Regions from separate parts of the Flexivirga sp. YIM B11880 genome, predicted to be linked through region 3. Evidence: predicted binding sites of a transcription regulator. Region 3 holds the regulator's gene; each other region holds the start of a gene.
What was found. Region 3 encodes LexA, which represses DNA repair genes until DNA is damaged. Its sites were predicted from a motif close to TCGAACANNTGTTCGA; they were not measured.

Region 1: a site for LexA is predicted at 2,358-2,373, ahead of ACN8HC_RS02820 (HNH endonuclease signature motif containing protein). Genes of this name have one in related genera too.
Region 2: a site for LexA is predicted at 2,454-2,469, ahead of ACN8HC_RS10870 (HNH endonuclease signature motif containing protein). Genes of this name have one in related genera too.

What each region holds. Positions count from the first base shown of each region.
Region 1 covers NZ_JBMAMH010000001.1:584,581-592,391, reverse strand. Annotated here, with positions in the region: gene ACN8HC_RS02830 (ATP-grasp domain-containing protein) at 1-949, opposite strand, end outside; gene dinB (DNA polymerase IV) at 1,015-2,205, shown strand; gene ACN8HC_RS02820 (HNH endonuclease signature motif containing protein) at 2,534-3,859, shown strand; gene ACN8HC_RS02815 (CaiB/BaiF CoA transferase family protein) at 3,892-5,100, opposite strand; gene ACN8HC_RS02810 (hypothetical protein) at 5,097-5,771, opposite strand; gene ACN8HC_RS02805 (peptidylprolyl isomerase) at 5,888-6,406, shown strand; gene ACN8HC_RS02800 (rhomboid family intramembrane serine protease) at 6,403-7,269, shown strand; gene ACN8HC_RS02795 (DUF488 domain-containing protein) at 7,272-7,811, opposite strand, start outside.
Region 2 covers NZ_JBMAMH010000006.1:54,343-62,153, reverse strand. Annotated here, with positions in the region: gene ACN8HC_RS10880 (UdgX family uracil-DNA binding protein) at 1-343, shown strand, start outside; gene ACN8HC_RS10875 (GrpB family protein) at 383-958, shown strand; gene ACN8HC_RS10870 (HNH endonuclease signature motif containing protein) at 989-2,290, opposite strand; gene ACN8HC_RS10865 (zinc-dependent alcohol dehydrogenase) at 2,724-3,902, opposite strand; gene ACN8HC_RS10860 (hemerythrin domain-containing protein) at 3,899-4,480, opposite strand; gene ACN8HC_RS10855 (glycosyltransferase family 9 protein) at 4,603-5,577, shown strand; gene ACN8HC_RS10850 (CBS domain-containing protein) at 5,633-6,076, shown strand; gene ACN8HC_RS10845 (hypothetical protein) at 6,073-6,480, shown strand; gene ACN8HC_RS10840 (FAD-binding and (Fe-S)-binding domain-containing protein) at 6,487-7,811, opposite strand, start outside.
Region 3 covers NZ_JBMAMH010000002.1:160,654-168,464, reverse strand. Annotated here, with positions in the region: gene ACN8HC_RS05305 (vitamin B12-dependent ribonucleotide reductase) at 1-451, opposite strand, end outside; gene nrdR (transcriptional regulator NrdR) at 548-1,036, opposite strand; gene ACN8HC_RS05295 (LysM peptidoglycan-binding domain-containing protein) at 1,294-1,707, opposite strand; gene lexA (transcriptional repressor LexA) at 1,990-2,706, shown strand; gene ACN8HC_RS05285 (Sir2 family NAD-dependent protein deacetylase) at 2,713-3,543, opposite strand; gene ACN8HC_RS05280 (LysR family transcriptional regulator) at 3,726-4,649, shown strand; gene ACN8HC_RS05275 (ComEC/Rec2 family competence protein) at 4,668-7,040, opposite strand; gene ACN8HC_RS05270 (ComEA family DNA-binding protein) at 7,047-7,811, opposite strand, start outside.

The DNA of each region.
Region 1 (7,811 bases), on a different contig from region 3:
CGTGCCACACGTGGTGGTGCACCACCGAGTCGGCCCACGCGCGGTAGATGTCCATGTCGTTGCCGGCGGCATACAGGTCCCAGCAACCCACACCCGGAGGCCGCGCGCCGATCTCGCTGAACCGCAAGCCTTTCGGGCTGACGAAGTATTCCATGTGGGTCGGCGCGGTGCGGATGCCGAGCACCTCGTTGACCCGCTCACCCAGCGCCCGCAGCTCAGCGTAGAACGGCTCGGAGTCGACCCGGTTGGTCGCCACGAACTGCGGGCTGATCCACCGGTTGCGCATCGCCTCCAGCACGCCGGGGTAATAGTGCGACGCGAAGTCGAGCGCGATCGCGCCGTCGACACTCAACGTGTCGTAGAAGCCCTCGTGCCCCTCGACGAACTCCTCGATCGCGATCGAGTCGGCCGCGCCGAAAGTCGCTGCCGCCTCGACGAGTTCGCGGTAGTTGTCCACGCGGGTCGTGCCCGCGGCGCCGGCGCCGGCCCGCGGTTTGAGGATGACCGGATAACCGTGCTCGTCGACGAAGTCCCGCAGGTCGTCCAGGTCGTGCGCCGCGGCGGACGCGGCGGTCGGCACGCCGGCCGCCCGCAACGCCTCCTTCATCGCCGGCTTGTCCCGGCACAGCCAGGTGGTCCGCACCGACGTCCCCGGTATGCCGAGGGCCTCCCTCACGATCGCTGCCGGCAGCGTGTGCGCCTCGATCGTCGCCTCCATGCCGTCGATCCAGGCGATCGACTGGAAATGCTCGACCGCCGTGCGCAACTGGTCGACGTCGGTGACCGAACCGACCTGGTAGTAGTGGTCGATCCACGACTGCAACTGCTCGTCGAGCCACTCCCATGGGGTCTCCCCGACGGCGAAGACGGTTGCGCCCACCTCGTGCAGCGCTCGCGCGAACTCGCGCTGATTGCGCGGGAAGTTCGGCTCGACGAAGACGATGTTCATGGCAGGCCAGGCTAGCGGCATTCCGGCGATGGCATGGTGTCCGAGCTGGGTGCGAACATGAGTTCGTGGCAGAGGGAAGTTTCCTGCACGCCGACCTCGACTCGTTCTATGCCAGTGTCGCGCAGCGTGACGACCCGTCACTGCGCGGCCGGCCCGTGGTGGTCGGCGGCGGCATCGTGCTCGCCGCCAGCTACGAGGCCAAGGCGTGCGGCGTGCGCACCGCCACGTCCGGCCGGATCGCGCGCCGGCTCTGCCCTGACTTGGTCGAGGTGCCGCCGACCTTCACCGCGTATGTCGAGGCGTCGCGAGCGGTCTTCGCCGTCTTCCGGGACATCACGCCCGTTGTCGAAGGCATCTCGATCGACGAGGCGTTCCTCGATGTCGGCGGCCTCGCCCGGCTCAGCGGTTCGCCCAGCCGGATCGGTGCGCTGCTCCGGCGTCGGGTCAAGGCGGAGGTGGGCCTGCCCATCTCGGTCGGCATCGCGAGCAGTAAGTTCCTCGCCAAGGTGGCGAGCGCCGCGAGCAAGCCGGACGGACTGCTCAGCGTGCCGGTCGGCGCCGAGCTGGACTTCCTCCATCCGCTGCCGATCGAGGCGCTGTGGGGCGTCGGCAAGGTCACCTCGAGCCGGTTGCATGACCGCGGCATCGCCACCGTCGGGGCGCTGGCCCGGCTGGACGAGCCGACGCTTGCCGCCATCGTCGGGCCGGGAAGTGCCCGGCAGTTGCACGCCCTGTCGCACGGACACGACCCTCGTCGGGTGGAGACCGGGCGTCGTCGCCGGTCGATCGGCGCGCAGCGGGCGATCGGCCGGGGCCGTCATACCGCCGAGGAACTCGACGCGACGCTCGTCAGCCTGGTCGACCGGGTCACTCGGCGGATGCGGTCCGGAGAGCGCATCGGCCGCACGTTCGTGCTGCGCCTGCGCTTCGAGGACATGACCCGCGTGACCAGGTCTCGCACGGTACGCCGGGCGACGGCGGGCACCGATGCCTGGCTGGCCGCCGGCCGGACGCTGCTCCAGGAAGCGATGCCGCTGATCGCCGACCGCGGCGTGACGTTGCTCGGCATCAGCATCACCGGACTCGACGAGGCAGCCGACGAGCAGCTCGAGCTGCCGTTCGCGACCGACGCACCGAGCCGGCTCGACGGAGCGCTCGATGCGGTGCGGGACAAGTTCGGCAGCGGCGCGGTGACCAGGGCCGTGCTGCTCGGCCGGTCCGAAGGCTTCAGCGCGCCCCAGCTCGACTCGCACTGAACGGGCGGCTGCGCTGCTGCCGCGCTGGCATTACCACGCCCCCGGAGCACCGGGCAGGCGGACTGACCGCTGGACATGCAGAGGAGACCTCGTCGAACGCGTATCGGCGTCGTCGGTCGTTGATCCCCGCTGGCGATTTCTTGTCAATCAAATCGAAAATCAGTTCGCTAAAATGATGTACACGACAGCGGTTCGCTGATAGTCTGGTGAGCAACGAAAACACTTCAAGGGGAGGGAGTTCGCGATCATGTCGATCGATTCTCCCTTGCGATTTCCGGAACAACCCAAGCCGATTCGACCGGATACGGATCGGTGGGACATTGTCGCGGTGGATGAGCGGCCGGCCCCGGGTCGTGGACCGCAGGTGTTGACCGCACTCAGCCAGGCGGCCGAGCTGTTGGACGAAACGCCGGACGTGCTAGGGCAGCTGGGGCAGGAGCAGATCACCGAGTTGATGGGTGTGCTGCTGCGGTTGCATGCACGGGCCGGCCAGGTGGGTGCGTTGGTGGTCGCGGATGCGGACAGCCGAGGGGTGATCAGCGCCTCGACCGCGGCCAACCCGACCGGGTGGGTGCAAAGTTGCGCTGCCAGCGCGGGTGTGCCGGTCGAACCCCGTGATGCGTCTCTGATCGCCAACGTCGCCCAGTCGTGCCGGGACAGGCGCAACCAGGTCGCGACCGCGGCGGTGCGAGAGGGCTGCTGCACGCTGGCCACAGCTCGCGCCGCGGTGCAGCAGACCGCGCGCGTCGCTGAAGTAGTCCCGACCGCGACCCGGGAGGAGATCCAGTCCTGGTTCCTCCAATTGGATCCCTCCCTGGGGTTCCGCGGCGTCAATGAGTTGACCCGGCGGATCATCGCCCGCTACGACGCCGACAAACTCTCGGCAGAGGACGCGAAGCTCGAAGGGGTCGAAACCCTCACGTGGCGGACCCTGCCGACCGGCCTAATTCGCTTGGTTGCCGACCTCTCACCCGCAAGCGCCGCCATAGTCAAACAAGCCATTAGCAGCCTCTCCGCGCCGCAGCCGGCCAGGGAACAACACGCATCCGACGAGGAAGTCGACGAGGACCGCACCGCTGAGAAGCTGCGCGATGAGCGGACCCCGGGCAAACGACGCGCCGACGCCCTACTGGACCTCGTCTCTGCCGGGGCGAAGACCGCCTCTGGGGACGGCACCGGTGTCGGTGCCGGCGCCACCGTGCTGCTCACCATGGGCCTGAACGACCTGATCGACCGCATCAACGGGGCGACCACCATCAGCGGCGACACCCTCGACCCCGCTGCAGCGCGCCGGTTCGCATGCGATGCGAAGCTCATCCCGATCGTTCTCGGGACACCGTCCCAACCGTTGGACGTGGGCCGCGAGAAACGCCTGGTCACCAAGGGCATGCGCGCCGCCGTCGTCCATCGAGACCGCGGATGCACCTTCCCGGGGTGTGACCGGCCACCCGGATACTGCGAAGTCCACCACCTCACGCCGTGGTGGGCCGGCGGAGTCACCTCATTACTCAACTCCGCGCTGGTCTGCTGCCGCCACCACCAGATAGTCCACCGCAAGGGCTACTACGCCACCGTCACCAACCGCGGCGTCGTCTGGCACCTCATTGAAGGCGCCATGCCCGGCTGGCGCGCCGACGCCTACACCGCCGCCTGAGCCCGCCGCGGCACGCGCGGACGCTCGACGGCTCAGGTGTTGTCGGGTGTGCCCAGCCAGCGGAGCACCCGATCCCGGTCCGCGCCCAACGACGGCGGCGCCTTGGAGTAGTCCATCGCACTCTCGGCGAAGTGGATCGGGTTGCCGATGGTCGGGATGCGCCGGTCTCCACGACCCGTCTCGACGACGGGCTTCAGTCCGAGCTGCTCGGCGAAACGGGTGCCCTCCGCCACGGTCAGGATGGGGGCGGCCGGCACGTTCGCCGCCTGCAAGAGCTCGAACCACTCGCCCGCCGGGCGAGTGCCCAATCGCTCGGTGAGCAGCGGCCGCAGCTCGGCACGGTGGGCGTTGCGAGCCTCGTTGGACGAGAAGCGGGGGTCGCCCGCCAGCTCCGGCACGTCCAGGCAGCGGCACAGCGCAGAGAACTGCGTGTCGTTGCCGACCGCGATCACGATCTCCTTGTCGGCGGCCGAGAACGGCTCGTAGGGATAGAGACTCGGGTGTTCGTTGCCCATCCGGGAGGGCACCACGCCGCCGGCGACATACGCGGCCGTTTGGTTCACCAGCCCGGACAGCGCCGACGACAGCAGGTTGACCTCGACGTGGTCGCCGCGGCCGGTCTCGTCGCGGACCCGCAGCGCAGCCAGGATGCCGACCGCGGCGTGCAGTCCGGTGATGACGTCGAAGACGGCGACCCCGACCCGGGTCGGCTCGCCGTCGGGAAGGCCGGTGAGGTCCATCAGACCGGAGAGTGCCTGCACCAGCAGGTCGTAGCCGGGCAGGTGCGCGCCGCCTTCGGTGCCGAACCCGGAGATGGACGCGTAGACCAGGTCGGGTCGTGTCGATCGCAGGCTGGCCTGATCGAGGCCGAACTTCCGCAGTCCGCCGGGCTTGAAGTTCTGGATCACCACGTCGGCGCGATCGATGATGCGCCGCGCGACCGCGAGGTCGTCCGGGACCGTGAAGTCGAGCGCGATCGAGTGCTTGTTGCGGTTGACCGACAAGTAGTAGGTGCTGTCCGCACCACAGCGCGGCGGCGCCCACCGACGGGTGTCGTCACCGCCCGGGCTCTCGACCTTGATGACGAGGGCGCCGAGATCAGCCAGCAACATCGTGCAGTAGGGACCGGCGAGCACGCGGCTGAGATCGGCGACCACAACGCCGGTCAACGGCCCTACCGCCGGCCGCTCGAAGATCTCCTCGAGCGCCGGCGACCCCTCAGGCTGCTCGGCGCGCGTCACTCCCGGGCGGCGTGGCGGCCGCGGCGGGTCCCCGACACCGCGGCGTCGACCTGCTCCTCCGTCGTGCCCACCGCGTCGTCGGTGGTGCTGACCGGTGCCGGCCCGTCGTCGACCGCCTCGGCGGCCAGCGCGTCGCGACGCTCGATCTTCGGGAACTCGCCCGAGGTCGAGCCGGCCGACTTCTTCTTGCCGTTGAGGAACAGCGCCACCGCTCCGGCGCCGGCGAGCAGGCCGAACGCGATGAACAGCTTGCCCTTCGTGCGCCGCTTCGTCGCCATCGCGGGGACGGCGAGCTCGACCGTGGTCCGCGCCTGCTCGGGCAGGGCGGCATACAGCTGGTCGCTCGCGACCTTGGCCTTCTTCGCCGCCTCCTTCGCGGCCTTCTCGGCAGCCTTGCGCGCCGACTTCGTCGCGGTGCTGACTTCCGGTTCGGCGGCGCTGGCCACGTCGGCGAGCGCCGCCGAGGTCTTCCGGGCGGCCTTGCGGGCCGACTTCTTCGCCTTGGTGAGCTGCGGTTCGACTGCGTCGGCGGCGTCGGCCAGCGTGGCGGCGGCGGTCTCGACGACCGGGGCGATCCTCTCCCGACCGGCTTCGGCCGCGTCGCCTGCTGCCGCCACCGCCTCGGAAACCTTGTCCTTCGCCACGTCCTTGCGCGAGGTCTTGCTGAGCACGGGAGCCCTCCTAGACATGTGAGTTCCATGTCATCCTGCCAAGCCCGTCCGCACAGCGGCAATGCCGGGGCCGGTGCCCGGACGGTATGACGTCGCGGGGATGCAAGACTGGGCGCATGATCGCAACGCTGCACACCAATCACGGCGACATCAAAGTCAACCTCTTCCCGAACGACGCGCCCAAGACGGTCGAGAACTTCGTCGGCCTGGCGGAGGGCACGAAGGAATACCGCGACGACGCCGGTCGCACCAACCCGACGCCGTTCTACGACGGTCTGACGTTCCACCGGATCATCCCTGGCTTCATGATCCAGGGCGGCTGCCCCAAGGGCATCGGCATCGGTGGTCCCGGCTACGAGTTCGACGACGAGATCTCCCCGGACCGCAACTTCTCCGCGCCATACATCCTCGCGATGGCGAACGCCGGCAAGCGCGGGGGCCACGGCACCAACGGTTCGCAGTTCTTCATCACCGTCGCGCCGACGACCTGGCTGCAGGGCAAGCACACGATCTTCGGCGAGGTCGCGGACCAGGCCGGCCGCGACGTGGTCGACAAGATCGCAGCGGTCCGGACCGGTGCGCAGGACCGCCCGGTCGAGCCCGTGGTGATCGAGAAGGTCACCATCGAGAAGTGACGAACAGCATGGGGGACCTGCCCCGCTGCCCACGCCACCCGGACCGGGTGGCGTTGGTGTCCTGCCAGCGCTGCGGCCGGCCGACCTGTGCGGAATGTCAGCGTCCGGCCGCGGTAGGGGTGCAGTGCGTCGATTGTGTGAGGGCGCAGCGGAGACAGTCCCGGGGCCTGGTCACCGCGTTCGGCGGCCGGGCGGTGCAAGGGCGGCCGGTGGTGACGATCGGGCTCGTCGCGATCTGCGTCGTGGTGTGGATCGGCCAGAAGGTCGACCCGACCGTCACCGCCGACATGCTCTACGCGCCGGTCCTCTCCGGCGCGGACCCGTGGCGTTTCCTGACCGCCGCCTTCGTGCACTCGCCGGACACCCCGTTGCACCTGCTGTTCAACATGTATGCCCTCTGGATCGTGGGGCAGTATCTGGAGCCGATGCTCGGCCGTGCCCGCTTCCTCGCGCTCTACCTGATCTCCGCGGTGGGCGGATCCGTCGGCTACGAGCTGCTGGCGTCCACTCCGCACTCGGTGAACGACGTCAACACCGGCTGGTTCACCCCGACGGTCGGCGCGTCCGGGGCGGTCTTCGGGCTGTTCCTCGCGGTGGTCGTGCTCAACCGTCACCTCGGCCTGCAGAGCGGCCCGATGATCGGGCTGATCGTCATCAACGCCGTCATCGGCTTCGTGCTGCCGGACATCGCCTGGCAGGCACATCTCGGCGGTGCGGTCACCGGCGGTCTGTGCGCCGGCGCGATCGCGTTGCTCGGTCGCGAGCGCGCCCGCTGGCAGTGGCCGGCGCTCGCCGCGATCAGCGCGTTGCTCGTCGTGCTCGCGGCCGTGCGCTTCGAGTCGGTGCACCTGCTCGTCGCGTGACGTCATACCTCTGAGGCGGGCGGCGGATAGGTGAGCCGGCCGCGCTCGTCGGCGACCGGTTCGGCACCCCACTGGCCGAGGTCGTGCCGGCGCGCCTCACCGCCCGGCAGGATGTCCCACACCGTCCAGCCGCGGGCCACCAGCGTGTTGGCGATCAGCAGCCGATGGCAGCGCCACGGCATCGGCTCGCCGCACATGATCGCCACCCGCCGGGTGCCGGCCAGCTCGGTGAGCTGCTCGATGCCGCGCTCGTAGTCGCGGGTCAGGCCGTAGTCGGCATAGTTTCTGAAGCTGGCGTTCTGCCAGCCGGCGTTGAGTGACGGGTCGACGTCCTGCCGCGGACGGCGGCCGCCCAGCGCAGGGAGCTGGAGGTAGTCGAGGCCGGCGTCCGGCAGCCACCGTGCCATGGCGTCGCCGCCGTATTGCGGGTTGCGCCGCGAGCCGGGATGGGCGCGCACGTCCGCCACGACATCGATGCGGTGCCGCCGCAATTGCGCGAGGAAGTCGGCGGGCGGACTGGTCCAGTGGCCGATCGTCCAGAC
Region 2 (7,811 bases), on a different contig from region 3:
GCGCGGCAAGCGGCGCATCCATCAGGCCCCGAACCGCACCCAGATCGTCGCCTGCCGGCCCTGGCTGGTGGCCGAGATCCAGCTCGTGCAACCGGATGTGGTCGTGCTCCTGGGTGCCAGCGCCGGGCAGGCCGTGCTCGGCCCGTCCTTCCGGGTGGGGCGCAGCCGCGGGACGCTGCTCGATTGGCCGGAGAACGAGGTCCCGCTCGAACGCCCACCCGCACTCATTGCGACCGTGCACCCGTCGGCGGTGTTGCGCGGTCGTGAGCAGCGTGAGGAGCTGCGCGCCGGATTGGTCGAGGATCTCGAACACGCCCGCCGGGTCGCGTCCGGCGCCGCATAGCCGGTTCCTGGCGTCGCCGCCCGTCATACGCTGGGAAGCATGGAGTTCACCTCCTATCAGCGAGCGGCGGCGCAGGTCCGTGACTGGGACGCGGCGACCGAAGACGTTTTCGAGTCCGTTCGAGCTCGGGTCGCAGCCGAACTGCCCGACGTGGCGGTGGAACACATCGGCAGCAGTTCGGTGCCTGGCATGCCCGGCAAGGGCTATGTCGACGTCATGGTGCTACCGGCGAGCAAGACGGAGATCGCTTCTGTGTCCGGCGGATTGGAGCAGCTGGGCTTGGAGCATGCCCGAGGGTCACGCCCTGACCGGCCGTTCTTCCTCGGCGCGGTCGAGCACGACGCGGAGGTGACGAACGTGCACGTGCATGTGATCGTCGCCGGATCCGATGAGGCTCGCGCGCAGCACGGCCTCGCGCAGGCGTTACGTGACGATCTCGCTCTGCGGAAGCAGTACGCCGCGGTCAAGCACGACGCAGTCGCCTCTGGTGCCACTGACCCGACCGAGTACTCCGTGCGCAAAATTCACTGGGTGCGCGACACGCTCGAGCGACTCGGTCTGCCACTGCTGCCCGATCCCGGCGCGCCGCCCGCAGGGCAGGGCGCGCGGAACTGAACGAAGAGCGACGCGGCGTACCGCCGCCGGTCACGCGGCGTTGATGGTGTGTCCGGGCATGCGGCCGGGGATCAGGTGCCAGGTGATGCCGGTGCCGGAAACCGTTGCGGTGTAGCCCCGTTGGTGGACGGTGTGGTGGTGGCGCCGGCAGAGCATGGCCGAATTCGTCAGGGACGTATCACCGCCGGCCCACCACGGGGTCACGTGGTGGACTTCGCACCACCCTGGTGGCCGGTCACAGCCCGGGAACGTGCACCCGCCATCGCGAAGCAGCACCGCGGCCCGCAACCCGCCGGTGACCAGGCGCACTTCACGCCCCACATCCAACGGCTCACTCGGGCCGCCCAGCACCACCGGGATCAGGGTGGCGTTGCACGCCAACCGGCGCGCCGCGCCCGCGTCCAGCACGTCCCCGGTCGGCGTGGACGCCCCACCCACACCCGCGGTCAACGCCTCCAACCCCATCGTCACCAGCACGGTCGCCGCCCCGGCCGGGCAGCCTTTCCCGGTCAGTGCTTTCGCGCCCGCATTGATCAGCTCCAGCAACGCATCCGCCCGCCGCTTCCCCGGCGTCCGCGCATCCCGTGCGCAGTCCTCTCCCCGCCCGGCGTGGGCGTGCTCGTCGTGCCCGGCACACCCACCCGGGGCGGGTTTGGGTGCCGACCCGGCGCTGATCGCCGCCTTCACAATCGCCGCGTTGGCCGGGGATAGTTCGGCCACCAGGCGCAGCATCCCGGCCGGGGTGCGTGACCAGGTCAGCGACTCCGCCTCCTCCAACTCCGCGTCATCCACCGACAACTCCTCCGGGCCGTAAGCGGCCAGAATCTTCCGGGTCAACGCGTCCACCCCGGCGGTCCCGAGCGAGGGGTCCAGTTGCAGGTACCAGCCCAGGATCTCGCCACGGTCCGCGGTCGGGATCACCGGCGCGACCTTCTTCGCCGCGTTCAGCGCCGTCTTGGCCACCGCCAACGTGCACCCACCATCACCGACCGCTGCGGCAAGAACCTCGTTACGCCGCTCCCGACACGCTTCGGCCACCACCGCGATCGTGTGCGCCTCCCGAGGCTCCAGCGCACACCCCACCGACGCGGCCGCACCCAGCACCCATTGCTGGGTGCTGGCCGCATCCGACTCCGCCACCGTGCCCCGCTGGACCGCATCACCGGTCGCAACCGTGACCACCTGCCCGGACCGGACATGCACCCGCAGCAACACCTGCGCCAACTCGGTCAACTCGGACCCGCCGAGCTGATGCACCGTGCCCGGCACCTCCTCCAACAACCCCACCATGGCGCGCAACTGCGCGAGCACCTCCGGCCCCCGACCCGGCACCGGACGCGCGGAACCGTCTACGCCTTCGAGCGACTCATTCCGTCTTGGTTGCTCCGGCAACACCATCCTGGAATCGACTGCCATAACGCCTCACCTCCTCCCACTACAACTATTTCGACTGCTCTCAGGCTAGCGGGCACCACCGACAATCCCTTTCCAGAAATGGAACGTGCGTGCGAACGCCGGTTTGCAGCCAGAGGAGCGTTGATGTTCAGCGGTGAGTCGACCAGGAGTTCTGAAGCCGTTCTCCGGTCACGCGACGCGGGAGGTGATCACTTTGCCGGCCAGGCGTCATCCGTATGACGGACCGGATCGCGGTCCTCACTTGAGGCGCGTGTATGTAGCGCAGAAGTTCTGCACCTCGAGCGATGACCGAAGTGCCGAACCCGGCCACGGTGACCGACCTCGTCCGGCCATCGCCGAGACCGAGCGCTCAGGGCTGCAGGACCACCTTGAGGCACGCGTCGGACTTGTCCCGGAACATCCGGTAGGCGTCGGGGCCGGCGGACAACGGAAGCCGGTGCGTGGCAAGGTTTTCCAGGTCGAACACGTCCTCGTCGCAGATCATGTCCATGAGCTCGCCCGTCCAGCGCCGCACGTTCGCCTGGCCCATCCGGATGGTGATGCCCTTGTCGAACAGGTCCATCATCGAAATGGGGTCGACGCTCCCGCCATACACCCCGCTGATCGAGACCGTCCCCCCACGCCGCACAGCGGCGAAGGCCGTCCGCAGGGCAGCCAGGCGATCGATGCCGAAGTGCTCCATGGCCGGCCGGCCGATCGCCGCCGGCAACCGGCTCGCGACGACCGCCGCCGTCTCGGCGATCGGGTCGCCGTGCGCCTCCATGCCGACCGCGTCGACGACCCCGTCTGCACCGCGGCCGTTCGTGAGGTCATAAATCGCTGCCGGCACGTCGTCCACAGAGCGCATGTCGATGGTCTCCGCCCCGTGCCGCGCAGCAGTCTCCAGGCGGTCACCGATCCGGTCCACTCCGATCACGCGGGCACCGAGGCGCGACCCGACCCGGCAGGCGAGCTGACCGATCGGGCCCAGCCCGATGACGGCGAGGCAGTCGTCGGCGTGGACATCGGCATACTGCACGCCCTGCCACGCGGTCGGGAGGATGTCGGACAGGTAGAGGTAGCGCTCGTCGGGGCGCAGCGACGGGACGACGATCGGTCCGTACTGGGCCTGCGGCACTCGGAGGTATTCCGCCTGACCGCCGGGCACCGAACCATAGAGGCTGCTGTAGCCGAACAGCTTTGCGCCCTTTCCGGTTTCGCGCGCCTGCGTCGTCTCGCACTGCGACTGCAATCCCCGCTCACACATCCAGCAGTGCCCGCACGAGATGTTGAACGGCACGACGACGCGGTCACCCACGGTGAGCCGGTCGACCTCTCGACCGAGTTCCTCCACGATGCCGATCACCTCGTGGCCGAGGACGTCGCCGGGCTGCATGAAGGGCGTGAGCACGTCATACAGATGCAGGTCCGAACCACAGATCGCCGTCGACGTGACCCGCACGATCGCGTCCGTCGGCTCCTGCAGCACGGGGTCGGCGACCTCGGACACCGCGACGTGCTGGCGCCCTTGCCAGGTCAGCGCTTTCACTGGTCTGCGCTGCTCAGTGCGTCCCGGGTGCGATCCACCAGAGACGCGAACGGGCCGACCACCAATTGGGCGGCAGTCGATCCCGCAGTCGACGGGTGCGGGTGCGTCGGGGCCAGCGACTCCACGCGCTTCAGCTTGCTGCCCATGTCCCGCCGCTTCTCCAGGTCGCACTGGGCGACCACCGCGGGGAACTCCTCCTTCTCCTCGTTCTCGGCGTGCTGGTCGACCGCGGTGCGGAACGCCTGGAACTTGGTGTCGAAGTCGGTGGACGAGATGTCCAACTTCTCCAGCGTGGCGAGCACCTCGTTGGCCTCTGCCTCTTCCTCGTTCCGTGCGTCCGCGATGCCGTCTCCCGCGAGTGGCTTCGACACCGGCCGCAGGACGATTTCCTCGGCGGTCTCGTGCACGGCGAGCAGCGCGCGCAACTCGCCGAACGCCGCCTGCTTGTGGTCGCCTCGGGTGGATGCGACCTCGTCGCACAGGTCGTGGATCCGCGCGTGTTGCTCCAGCAGGATCCGGATGACGTCTCCTTCCGGCAGACTCGCTGCCTTCGCGCGGTCCTCAGCGGCGCTACCCATGATCGATCTCCTTTGCGACACAACTGTCTCGGGCTGGCTGCCTCAGCCCCTACCCGGCAGCGTGGGCACCGAACCGCGGACCGGCCGGATTGCCGCCGCTCCGCCACGGGTAATCGACCGGCATGGCTGCCCCACGACGTCATGCCACACAGACGGTGCTCGTCCTGCGCGCACTCGGCCTCGGTGATGCACTGACCGGCGTCCCAGCGCTGCGCGGGCTACGGCGCGCCTTTCCCGGCGCGCGGCTGCTGCTCGCCTGCGACGAACACGTGGGCAACTGGCTGGCCGGCATGGGCATCGTCGACGACGTCGTGCCGACGAAGAGTATGGCGAGAGGTATGACGCCACTCCCCCACGTCCCTCGTCCCGATGTGGCCGTCAACCTGCACGGACGCGGCCCGCAGAGCCACGCCGTCCTCCGCGCGACCCAGCCCGGAGAAATGTTCGGGTTCTCCTGTCCTGCAGCAGGATTCACCGAGGGGCCCGACTGGGACAGCCGCCAACACGAGGTCGACCGCTGGTGCACGCTGGTCCGGTGGATCGGCGGAGCGTGCGACCGGGAAGACCTGCGGCTGCCGGGCAGCGGCGGACCTGGTGAGCCGACTCGGGTGCTCGTCCACCCCGGCGCCGCGTCAGGAGCACGGCGCTGGCCGGTCGAGCGGTGGCGGGAGGTGATCACCCGACTGCCGAGTCGTCACCCCGTGGTCGTCACCGGAACCTCCGCCGAACAGGAGATCTGCCGGGCGGTGTCCGAGGCGTTGCCCGTGGAGTGCTGCGCCGGCGACACCACGCTGGCCGAGCTCGCCGCCCTGGTCGTGGGCAGCAGGCTGGTCATCTCCGGGGACACCGGTATCGCGCATCTCGCGACGGCATACGGCGTGCGCTCCGTGACGTTGTTCGGCCCGGTGTCTCCCCGCGTGTGGGGGCCGACGATCGACACCGACCTGCACCGGGTGATCTGGCACGACGACGGCGGGGCCGGCGACCCGCACAGCGACCACATCGACCCGCGGCTCGACTCCATCACCGTCGAGGAGGTGTCCTCGGCGGTGGGCGACCTCCTCACGACGCCCGATCTGCTGCCCACTGCACGGTGATTCGGTGCTCGCCACCGGGGGTAGGGCCACAGTTCGACATGGAGAAGGAGGCACCATGGCACAGACTGCAGCCGATCTCGCGTCCCCGGGGATCATTTCCGTCACCGCATCCAGCACCGTCCGAGAGGCCGCCAAGCAGATGGCCGATCACGACATCGGCGACGTGCTGGTGAGCGACGAAGCAGGTGGGGTGTCCGGCATACTCACCGACCGCGACCTGGTCGTGCGGGTCCTGGCCGGCGATCTCGACCCCGACCAGTGCACCGCCGGTGAGGTGGCGAGCACGACACTGGTCACCGTCGACGGCGACGACTCGATCGACCGGGTGGTCGGTGTCGCCCGCCAGGAGGCCGTCCGTCGGATCGTCGTGCTGGAGAACCGCAGCCCGATCGGCATCATCTCGCTCGGTGATCTCGCAATCGCCCGCGACCCGGCCTCGGTGCTGGCGGACATCAGCTCCGACCCGCCCGACACGATGTCATCGAGGGAAACGCCATGAATGACGAGAGCAGCTATCAGGGCGAAAAGCAGGAGATGGACTCCAGCAGGGGGATGGGCGAGACCGGACATCCCGCTTCGCAACTACCGCTGTCCACCGAACTCGTGACGCAGCTGGGCGACTCCGCCACCGACTACGCGCAAGCGTTGTGGAGCGTGGCGCAGGACCGGGACGCGGACGCCGACCAGATGACGGCTTCCATCGTCGAGGTCAACGACCGGTTCGGCGTCTACTACCCGGAGACGATCGTCGCCAAGTGGCAGGAGATCTTCCGCAACGCGGGCGGCTTCGTGACGATCATCTGTGAAGAACGCGTCCTGGCCGGGGCGATGTCGGACGCCAACGCCTACGAGTCGCCGCACGCGGCGAACGCGCCGGACGAGTCGACCGACACCGCCGGCTGAGCGGGGTCACCGGGAGCGATCAGGCGCCAGCCCCAGTGCCAGCAGCTCGGCCAGGTGCAGGGGTTGCGCGCCGGTGTCGTCGAACTCGGCGATCTGGGTCCGGCAGCTGAAGCCGTCGGCGAGCACCGCGGTGCCCGGGTCCGCGTCTCGCAGCGCCGGCAGCAGCCGGTCTTCCGCACACGCCCGGCTGACCGCGAGGTGACCGGCCTCGAAGCCGAAATTGCCCGCCAGACCGCAACATCCGCCGATGCTCTGCGCGTCCACCCCTGCGTCCTCGAGGAGCGCCCGATCCGCGTGCCAGCCGTCGTCGGCATGCTGGTGGCAGTGCACCTGCACCAGCGCCCGCTCGACGCCCAACTGTGGCGGCCGCCAGCCGTCGCTGTGGTCGTGCAGCAACCCGGCGAGCGTCGTCGTCTGCGCCGCCATCCGGCGGACGTCCAGGTCAGCCGGCAGCAGGCGCGGTGCGTCCGAACGCAGCATCGCCGTGCAACTGGGTTCCAGCCCGACGATCGGCACCCCGTCGTGCAGCGCCGGTGCCACGTTCGCCACCGTGCGCCGCAGCACGCGGCGGGCGACGTCCAGCTGACCCGTCGAGGTCCACGTCAGCCCGCAGCAGACCGGTCCGGTCGGCAATTGCACCCGGTAGCCGGCGTCCTCCAGGACGGCGACCGCCGCGCGACCGATCTGCGGGGCGAAGTGGTTGGTGAAAGTGTCTGGCCACAGCAGCACCGGGCCGCGGTCGCCCGAGCCGTGCGCCGTGTGCGACAGCCACCAGTCCTGCAGGGTGCGCGTGGCGAACCTCGGGACCTGCCGGTCCGCGACGCCGGCGGCTCGCGCACCCAGCCGCCGGACCGCCGGTGCGGCGGCGAGCGCGTTGGCCAGCCGCGCACTGCGGGTGGCAGTGATGCCGCGTGCGAGGAGCGGGAGCCAGCCGAGCACGTAATGCGCCCGGGGCCGCACCCGGTGCCGGTAGTGGTGATAGAGGAACTCGGCCTTGTAGGTCGCCATGTCGACGTTGACCGGACAGTCGCTCGCGCACCCCTTGCACGAGAGACACAGGTCGAGCGCACCCAGGACCGCCTCCGACCGCCAGCCGTCGGTGATGGTGCCGTCCGCGTGCCCGTGCAGCATCTCGAAGAGCAACCGGGCCCGGCCCCGGGTGGAGTGAATCTCCTCCCGGGTCGCGCGGTATGACGGGCACATCACGTCGTCGTCCTTCGGTTGCGGCGCGCGGCAGAGGCCCACGCCGACACACCGGTTCGCCGCCTGGGCGAACGTCCCGTCATCGGGGTAAGCGAAGGCCGTCGCGCCATCGAGGTGCGGCGCCCAGG
Region 3 (7,811 bases):
ACTTGGTGCCGACGTTGAACCACACCGGTGAGTTGAAGCTGAACACCTGGTGCAGCAGGGACCAGGTCAGCTCGTGCTCGAAGATCTCCGCGTCCTCGTCGGTGGCGAAGTAGCCGTGCTCCTTGCCGGCGCGCACGTAGGTGAGGACCACCCGGTCGATGAGCTGCTTCAGGCTGCTCTCCCGCTCCGGCGTGCCGACCGCGCCCCGGAAGTACTTGGTGGTGACGATGGTCGAGGCGTTGAGCGACCAGCTGTCGGGAAACTCGACACCGCGCTGCTCGAAGATCGTCTCGCCGGTCTTCCAGTTCTGTTGGACGACGTCGCGTCGTTCCCAGGTGACCTCGTCGTAGGGGTGCACACCCGGTGTGGTGAAGATGCGCTCGACGGTCAGCCCCTTGCGAGCGGAGTTGCTGCGCTGTGCCTGGGGGCCGGCGTCTGCCGTGTCGGTCATGTCCAACTTCCTTTCCACCTCACGGTGGTCGACTGTCGCTGCTGTCTGGTCTGTCGATCTGGTGCTGCTGATGCCCGGGACGATCCGGAGCCGATCTCAGTCGCCCGTGCGCTGCCGCTCCGGCTCGATGCCGGTCGGTGGTCGCTCGGCACGGAGCAGGGCGATCGCCGACTCGAAGTCTTCGAGACCCTCGAACGCCTGATAGACGCTCGCGAACCGCAAATAGGCCACTTCATCGAGGCTGCGCAACGGGCCGAGGATGGCCAGGCCGACGTCGTGGGCGTCGATCTCCGCAGCGCCCTGCGCCCGGATCGACTCCTCGACCTCTTGGGCCAACAGCGCCAACTGGTCCTCGGTGACCGGCCGGCCCTGACAGGCCTTCCGGACGCCGATCAGCACCTTCTGGCGGCTGAACGGCTCGCTCGCACCGGACCGCTTCACGACGGTCAGGCTGGCCGTCTCCACGGTCGAGAAGCGCTTGCCGCAGGTGGGACATTGACGTCGCCGCTTGATGCAGGTGCCGTCCTCGCTCGTGCGGCTGTCGACGACACGACTGTCGTCGTGCCGGCAGAACGGACAGTGCATGTGCGACCCCTCTCATGCGTCTGCCGAGCAAGGCCATCCGGCCGCCCGAATCGCCGCAACCTGTGGACGAGGTTGTGGGAAAACGGTGGACGAACTGGGGATGACCGGACTCTGCGTGTGGACTAGATGTGGATAAATTGCATCCGTGTAACTACTAGATATAGGGATGTTAAGCCGATCTCACCACAAGCGCAAGAGCCCGCGTGTCGCACCCGAAAAGCGCTGGTCAGCCGCTCGGAACGGCGCGCCGGAAACCCTCAGCGCGGCAGTTGTAACCGCTCACCGGCGACCACCTGCAGACCGTTCAGACCATTGGCCAGCGCCACCTTGGTGACCGCGTCGGACACGGCGAGCGACGGATAGGCGCCGTGTGCGACCTCGGACAGCGTCTGCCCGGACTGCACGGTGACGGTCCGTGGGGAAGGAGCCGGCGTCGCGGCCCACGCCCGGGCAGCGGCGCCGCCACCGGCGAGCAGCGCAAGAGCGACCAGCACACCGACGAGGCGGCGGCCTCGACCGGTCAGCCGAAGTCCGGCCGGCTGGACCCGCACGCCGACCGAACGCCCGCCCCCGCGTGCCGCCGGGCCGGTCGGCACGGTCCGCAGGTGCCGGCGGGCTCTCCGCGCCGCGCCCGGCTGGACCGGCGCATCCCATTGGATCAGTGCACTCATCTCTTCCTCCTGAAACTCCGGTGCGGTCACGGTCGCACCACTCGGTCGGCAGACCTGCTCCGAACATTCGTGCGATCGGACGCCTGTCCGATGTATAGCACGAACGTTCGATGTGGTCGAGACACGCGTCGTACAGATGTTTGGAACTTGTGTCCGAAACCCATACGCTGTTTTCACAAAGCCAAGGCAAGCACCGACCACCGACAACCCGTTCGGACAGCCGTCCGCACACACCGCTCGCCGGACGCTTTCGAGCAACTTCGCCGAGGAGGAATGACAGCGATGGCACAGGTGCACGAACTCCCTGACCGCAGGGGCGAGGGCCTCACGACCCGGCAGCGGAAGGTGCTGCAGGTGATCCGCAACTCGGTCGACAGGCGGGGCTATCCGCCGAGCCTGCGCGAGATCGGCGATGCGGTCGGCCTCACCAGCCCCAGTTCGGTCGCGCACCAGCTGACGATGCTCGAGCGCAAGGGCTACCTGCGCCGCGACCCCAACCGCCCCCGTGCCATGGAGGTGATCGATCCGGACGCGACCGACATGCGCGGCTATCGCGGAGGGTCGAGCGTGCGCGGAGCCGACGACTCCGGCATCGACGAGACGGGGCTCGGCGACCAGCGCCCCGCGGCGTCATACATCCCGGTGGTCGGCCGGATCGCCGCCGGCGGCCCGATCCTCGCCGAGGAGGTGGTCGAAGACGTCTTTCCGCTGCCCAAGCAGATCGTCGGCGAGGGGGACCTCTTCCTGCTGAAGGTGGTCGGTGACTCCATGGTCGACGCGGCGATCTGCGACGGCGACTGGGTGGTCGTGCGCCAGCAGCCGACCGCCACCAATGGCGACATCGTGGCCGCCATGCTCGACAACGAGGCCACCGTCAAGACCTTCAAGCGGGCCCGCGGGAAGGTCTGGCTGCTGCCGCACAACGACGCCTATGACCCGATCGACGGCGACGACGCGACGATCCTCGGCAAGGTCACCGCGGTCCTGCGCCGGGTCTAGGTCAGCTCAGCCCGTCAGAGCATCGGCGAGTGCCGTCAACGTCTCACCGAGCGGCGCGTCGACGCGCACCGACACCTCCTCGTCGGTGGCGCGCGTCCAGCCATGGGTGATCACCGCGACCGGAATCCCCGCGCGGGCCGCTCGCCGCACGAAGCGGTAGCCGGACATCACCGCGAGCGACGAACCGAGCACCAGCACCGACCGCGCCGCGGCGACATACGAAAAGCATTGCTCGACCAGCGGTTTGGGCACCGACTCCCCGAACATCACGACGTCCGGCTTGAGCAGGTCCGACCCACAGACGACGCAGTGCACCAGCCGGAAACCGGCGATCAGCGACTCGGCGATCGCGACGTCGCCGTCGGGCCGCAGTGGCCCGTCCGCCGAGCGGTCGAAGTCCGGATTCGCCAGTTGGAGCCATTCGTCGACCGTGGTGCGCGCATAGCGTTCGCCGCACCGCATGCACACGACCTGCTCGAGGCTGCCGTGCAACTCCGCGACGTCGGCCGCACCTGCGGCCTGGTGCAACCGGTCGACGTTCTGGGTGATGATCGGCCCGACATACCTCGCCGACTGCAGTGCGGCCACCGCGTAGTGACCCTGGTTCGGGCGAGCAGCGGCGAAGCGCGGCCAGCCGACGTACGACCGCGCCCAATAACGCCGGCGCGCTTCCCGATCCGCGAGCAACTCCTGCGCCGTCATCGGCTGGAAGCGGCGCGTGCCGTCGGCTCCGCGATAGTCGGGTATGCCGGACTCGGTCGACAGCCCCGCCCCGGTGAGCGCGAGCACTCCCCCGCCTGCGACCAACTCGGTCAGCGCTCTCAGATCAGCTGCCACCAAGCCAAGCTCTCACACACCCGCCGAGCTGCCGATGATGGCCGCTCAAACCCGTCCCGACATACCGACCGTCGGTCCTTCGGAAAACCCGCCGAAACCTCGGAAGAATGACGTCACAAGCGTAACGATCAGCGATTCGTACGTTGGATCTCCGGTCAATAACCAAATGTTATTCTGGACGCATGATCGACGCCGCCGGCCTGCGAGTCATCAAGGCCATCAGCGACCACGGCAGCTTCACCGCCGCGGCTGCCTCCCTCGGCTACTCGCAGCCGGCCATCTCCCAGATGGTCCGGCGCCTCGAGGACCGCACGGGCACGGTGCTGGTGGAGCGTCTCGGGCGCAGCGTACGGCTCACCGAGGCCGGCCAGGTGCTGGCTCGGCACGCCAACCCGGTGCTCGCCGCGCTGGACGCGGCGGAGTCCGAGGTGGCCGCGATCGCCGGCCTGCGCGCCGGCCGCGTCCGGCTGATGGCGTTCCCGTCGTCCTCCTCCACGCTGGTGCCGCGTGCCCTCGCCCTGGTCAAGCAGCGCTTCCCGGACGTGCATGTGACCTTCACCGAAGCCGAGCCGCCCGAGTCGCTCGCGGCGCTGCGGTCCGGTGAGTGCGATGTCGCCGTCGCCTTCGCCTACGAGGGCACCGACCTGGCGCGCGGCGAGGAGGACATCGACTCGTTCGTGACCCGCAAGTTGCTGGACGACGAAGTGCGTCTCGCGCTGCCGCTGGATCACCCACGCGCCGCCTCCAAGAAGGTCAAGCTCGCCGACATGGCCGATGAGCCCTGGATCGCCGGCTGCCCTCGATGTCGCGGTCACCTGCTCGCGCTGGCCGAGCGCGCCGGCTTCAACCCGGATGTCGCCTTCGAGACCGAGGACTACGTCGCGGTGCTGGGCCTCGTCTCCGAGGGACTGGGCGTCTCCCTCGTCCCCGACCTGATCCGCCGCTCCGCCGGCAACCCCGGCGTCGTGTGCCTGCCGATGGATCCCGCCTCGCGGCGGACGGTGTATGCCGTCACTACTCCCGACCTGCAGCGCGTGCCGGCAGTGGCCGCCACGCTCGACGCGCTGTGCGAGGCGGCGCACGCCAAGGGCGTCTGCGGCGACTGACCGCCTCCGCCTCGCCGGTCACGGCCTAGCCACCAGCGGCTCCCCGTCGCGCGCGACGATCACGATGTCGCCACCCCGGTCGGTGCGCTCGACCGTCGAGTTGCTCTCGCGCAGCAGGTCGAGCGTGCGCGGCGCCGGATGCCCGTAGTCGTTGTCCGCACCGACGCTGATGACAGCGATCGGCGCGTGCAGGAAGCGCTCCAACTCCGGGGCCTGGTTGGCCGAACCGTGGTGCGGCACCTTGAGCACGTCGACCGGCGGCGCGTTCGGCAGCGCCCGCAGTTGGCTCAACAGCGTTGTGCCGCCTTCGCGTTCGATGTCGCCGGTGAGCACCAGCCGCAGTCCTTGGCTGCGCACGTCGAGCACGACGCTGTTGTTGTTCTGGATCGAGCCGGCGCGGATCAATCGGGTGGGGCCGACCACGAGCGCGTGCACCGCACCGATGTCGAGCACGTCACCGGTCATCAAGGGCCGGACCGGCAGGTGATGCTCGGCCGCCAGCTTGCGAACGAGTGGCTCCTCGCTGGCCTCGGCGTCGGTGTCCGTGGTCGTCGACGACGACACCGGCGTGACGTAGATCGGTCCCACCGCGCGGCCCTCGAACACACCGGCGAGACCGCCCACGTGGTCGGCGTGGAAGTGGGTCAGGACGACGGCGTCGATGACGCCGACCTGTAACCGGTCGAGGCACGCGTCCATCAGGTCCGGCTCCGGACCGGTGTCGACCACCACGACGTGGCCGGGAGAGGTCGCGAGCACGCCGCCGTCACCCTGTCCGACGTCGCAGGCGACAAAGACCCATCCGGTGGGCGGCCAGCCGCTGATCGGTGTCGGCGCCCAGGCGGCAGCCGCGAGCACCGCGCCGGCGCCGGCCAGGTAAGGCCGCACCCACAGGTGACGCAGCAACCAGACACCGGTGAACAGGGCGACGAGCGTGAGCCCGGCGAGCAGCAGGGCACCGGCGGCGCCGTCGGGCCAGGGCAGCGTGCCGAGCGGCACGCGGGCGCAACTGTGCGCGATCCACGCGATGCCCTCGGTCGGGAGCGCGGCCAGCCAGGCCGGTCCGCGCGCGAGGGACGTGCTCAGCGGCGCGACCAGCACCGTCGCCACACCGCACATCGTGGCCGGGGCAACCAGCGGGGCCGCCAGCACGTTGGCCGGTATGCCGATGAGGCTCACCGAACCCTGCAGCAGCACGATCACCGGTGCACACATCGCCTGCGCGGCCATCGGAATGGCAACCGCCTCCGCCAGCGGTGCGAGCCGCCGGGGTAACCACCGGGCGATCCGGTCGGCCCAGGGCCGGGCGAAGAAGAGCAACCCCGCCGTGGCGAGCGTCGACAGTGCGAAGCCGTATGACGCGGCGAGCCATGGGTCCACCACGAGCAGGACTAGCACCGCCGCCGCGAGCACCGGCGGCCCGGCCGCCCGCCGGGACACCGACATACCGACCAGGCCGATGAGGCCCATGACGGCGGCCCGGATCACCGATGGTTCCGGCCGGCACAACAGCACGAACAAACCCAGCACGACCGCCGCGGCGAGAAACCGCCAGCGGCCCCGAATGCGAAGCCAGCCGGCGAGCCACATCGCGGACAACAAGACGAGAGTCACGTTGGAACCCGACACGGCGTTGAGGTGGGTCATGCCGGTGGCGCGCATGTCGTCGTTCAGGTCCGGCGGCAGGCGTGCGGTGTCGCCCATGACCAGCGCAGGGACCAGGCCGCGGGCATCGGCCGGCAATCCATCGGTCGCAACCCGGGTGTCGCGCCGGAAGACCTCGACCGCGTCGAAGAGCGGCCCGGCGCCACCGACCACCTGCGGCGGCCCGCGCACGGTCAGCACCGCTTCGACGTCGTCACCGGGCTCGGCCGGCTGTAACCGGCCGGTGAACACGACGCGTTGGTGCCACCGCAGCGCGAGCCAGCGCTCGTCGCCGAGCACCAGCACCGGTGTCCGAGGAGTGCTGCGCACACCCCGGCCGACGATCTGCCGCACCGAGATCTTGGTGACGACCAGACTGTCGCGGCCGGCGAGGCCCGCACCGGCGACCCGGGGATCGGACGAGAGCACCGCTTCGACGCGCACGATCGCGCGCTCGGCGGCGAGCCGGTCGACGGTGCCGGCCCGACGGACCATGAGGTGACCGGCTGTCGCGGCGCCGACGAGCGCGATCGCCGCCGCCGCGAGCGCACAGGTCCCGAGCACCCGGTCGCGGCGCTCGCTCGACACCGCGTCCTGCCGGGCCGTCCACGACCGGTCGAGCACCAACAGCACCGCCAGCAGCAGCGCGGCACCGGCGAGCGACCAGCACCAGACCGGCCGGAGCCGCAGGGCGACCAGGGTGACCGGCCACGCCACCGCCGCCGCGGTCAGCAGCCGCAGGTCCACGGCGGTTCAGCCCACGCGAACCAACGGGCGTAACTGGGCGAGCATCTTGTCGCCGATGCCGCTCACCTCACCCAGCTCGTCGATGCTGCTGAACCGGCCGTTGTCGGCGCGCCACTGCAGAATGCGCTGCGCGAGGACCGGACCGACACCGGGCAGCGTGTCGAGTGCCTGGGCGTCGGCGGTGTTGAGGTCGACGATCGCCGCGGCGGTCGAGCCTGCGCCGGCGGCTCCCGGCTCAGCCTCGGGCCCGGGCGCAGCGCCAGCCGCGGTGCTCGGGTGTTCGCCCGGCTTGGGTACGACGATCTGCTCCCCGTCGGCCACCATGCGGGCCAGGTTGATCGCGGCGAGGTCGGCTCCCGGCAGCGCACCACCGGCAGCCGACACCACGTCCTGCACCCGAGAGCCGGCTTTGACGTGCACCACTCCGGGACTGTGCACCTGTCCGACCACCTGCACCACGAAGGTGCTCGGCGCGTTCGACGACGCCGCCGCGAAGCCCTGCCGGGCGGGCGCCGTGCTGCCGGCAGTCGTGCTCTGCGGAGTGGTGGGCCCCGTCGACGACGACACCGGATGCGGTTGTGCGGCCGCGCGCGCCCACAGCACCCGCCCCCCGAAGATGAGTGCTGCGACGAGCACCAGCACCACCGCACCGATCACCGCCAGCCGGCTCGGCGCGACCTGGGCGCCGATCAACGGCTCGGGTGGCCGCAGCAGCGGCTCCCGTGGCCGGAGCTCATCGGTGCGGCCGGTCGCCGCGTGCCGCGCTGCTCG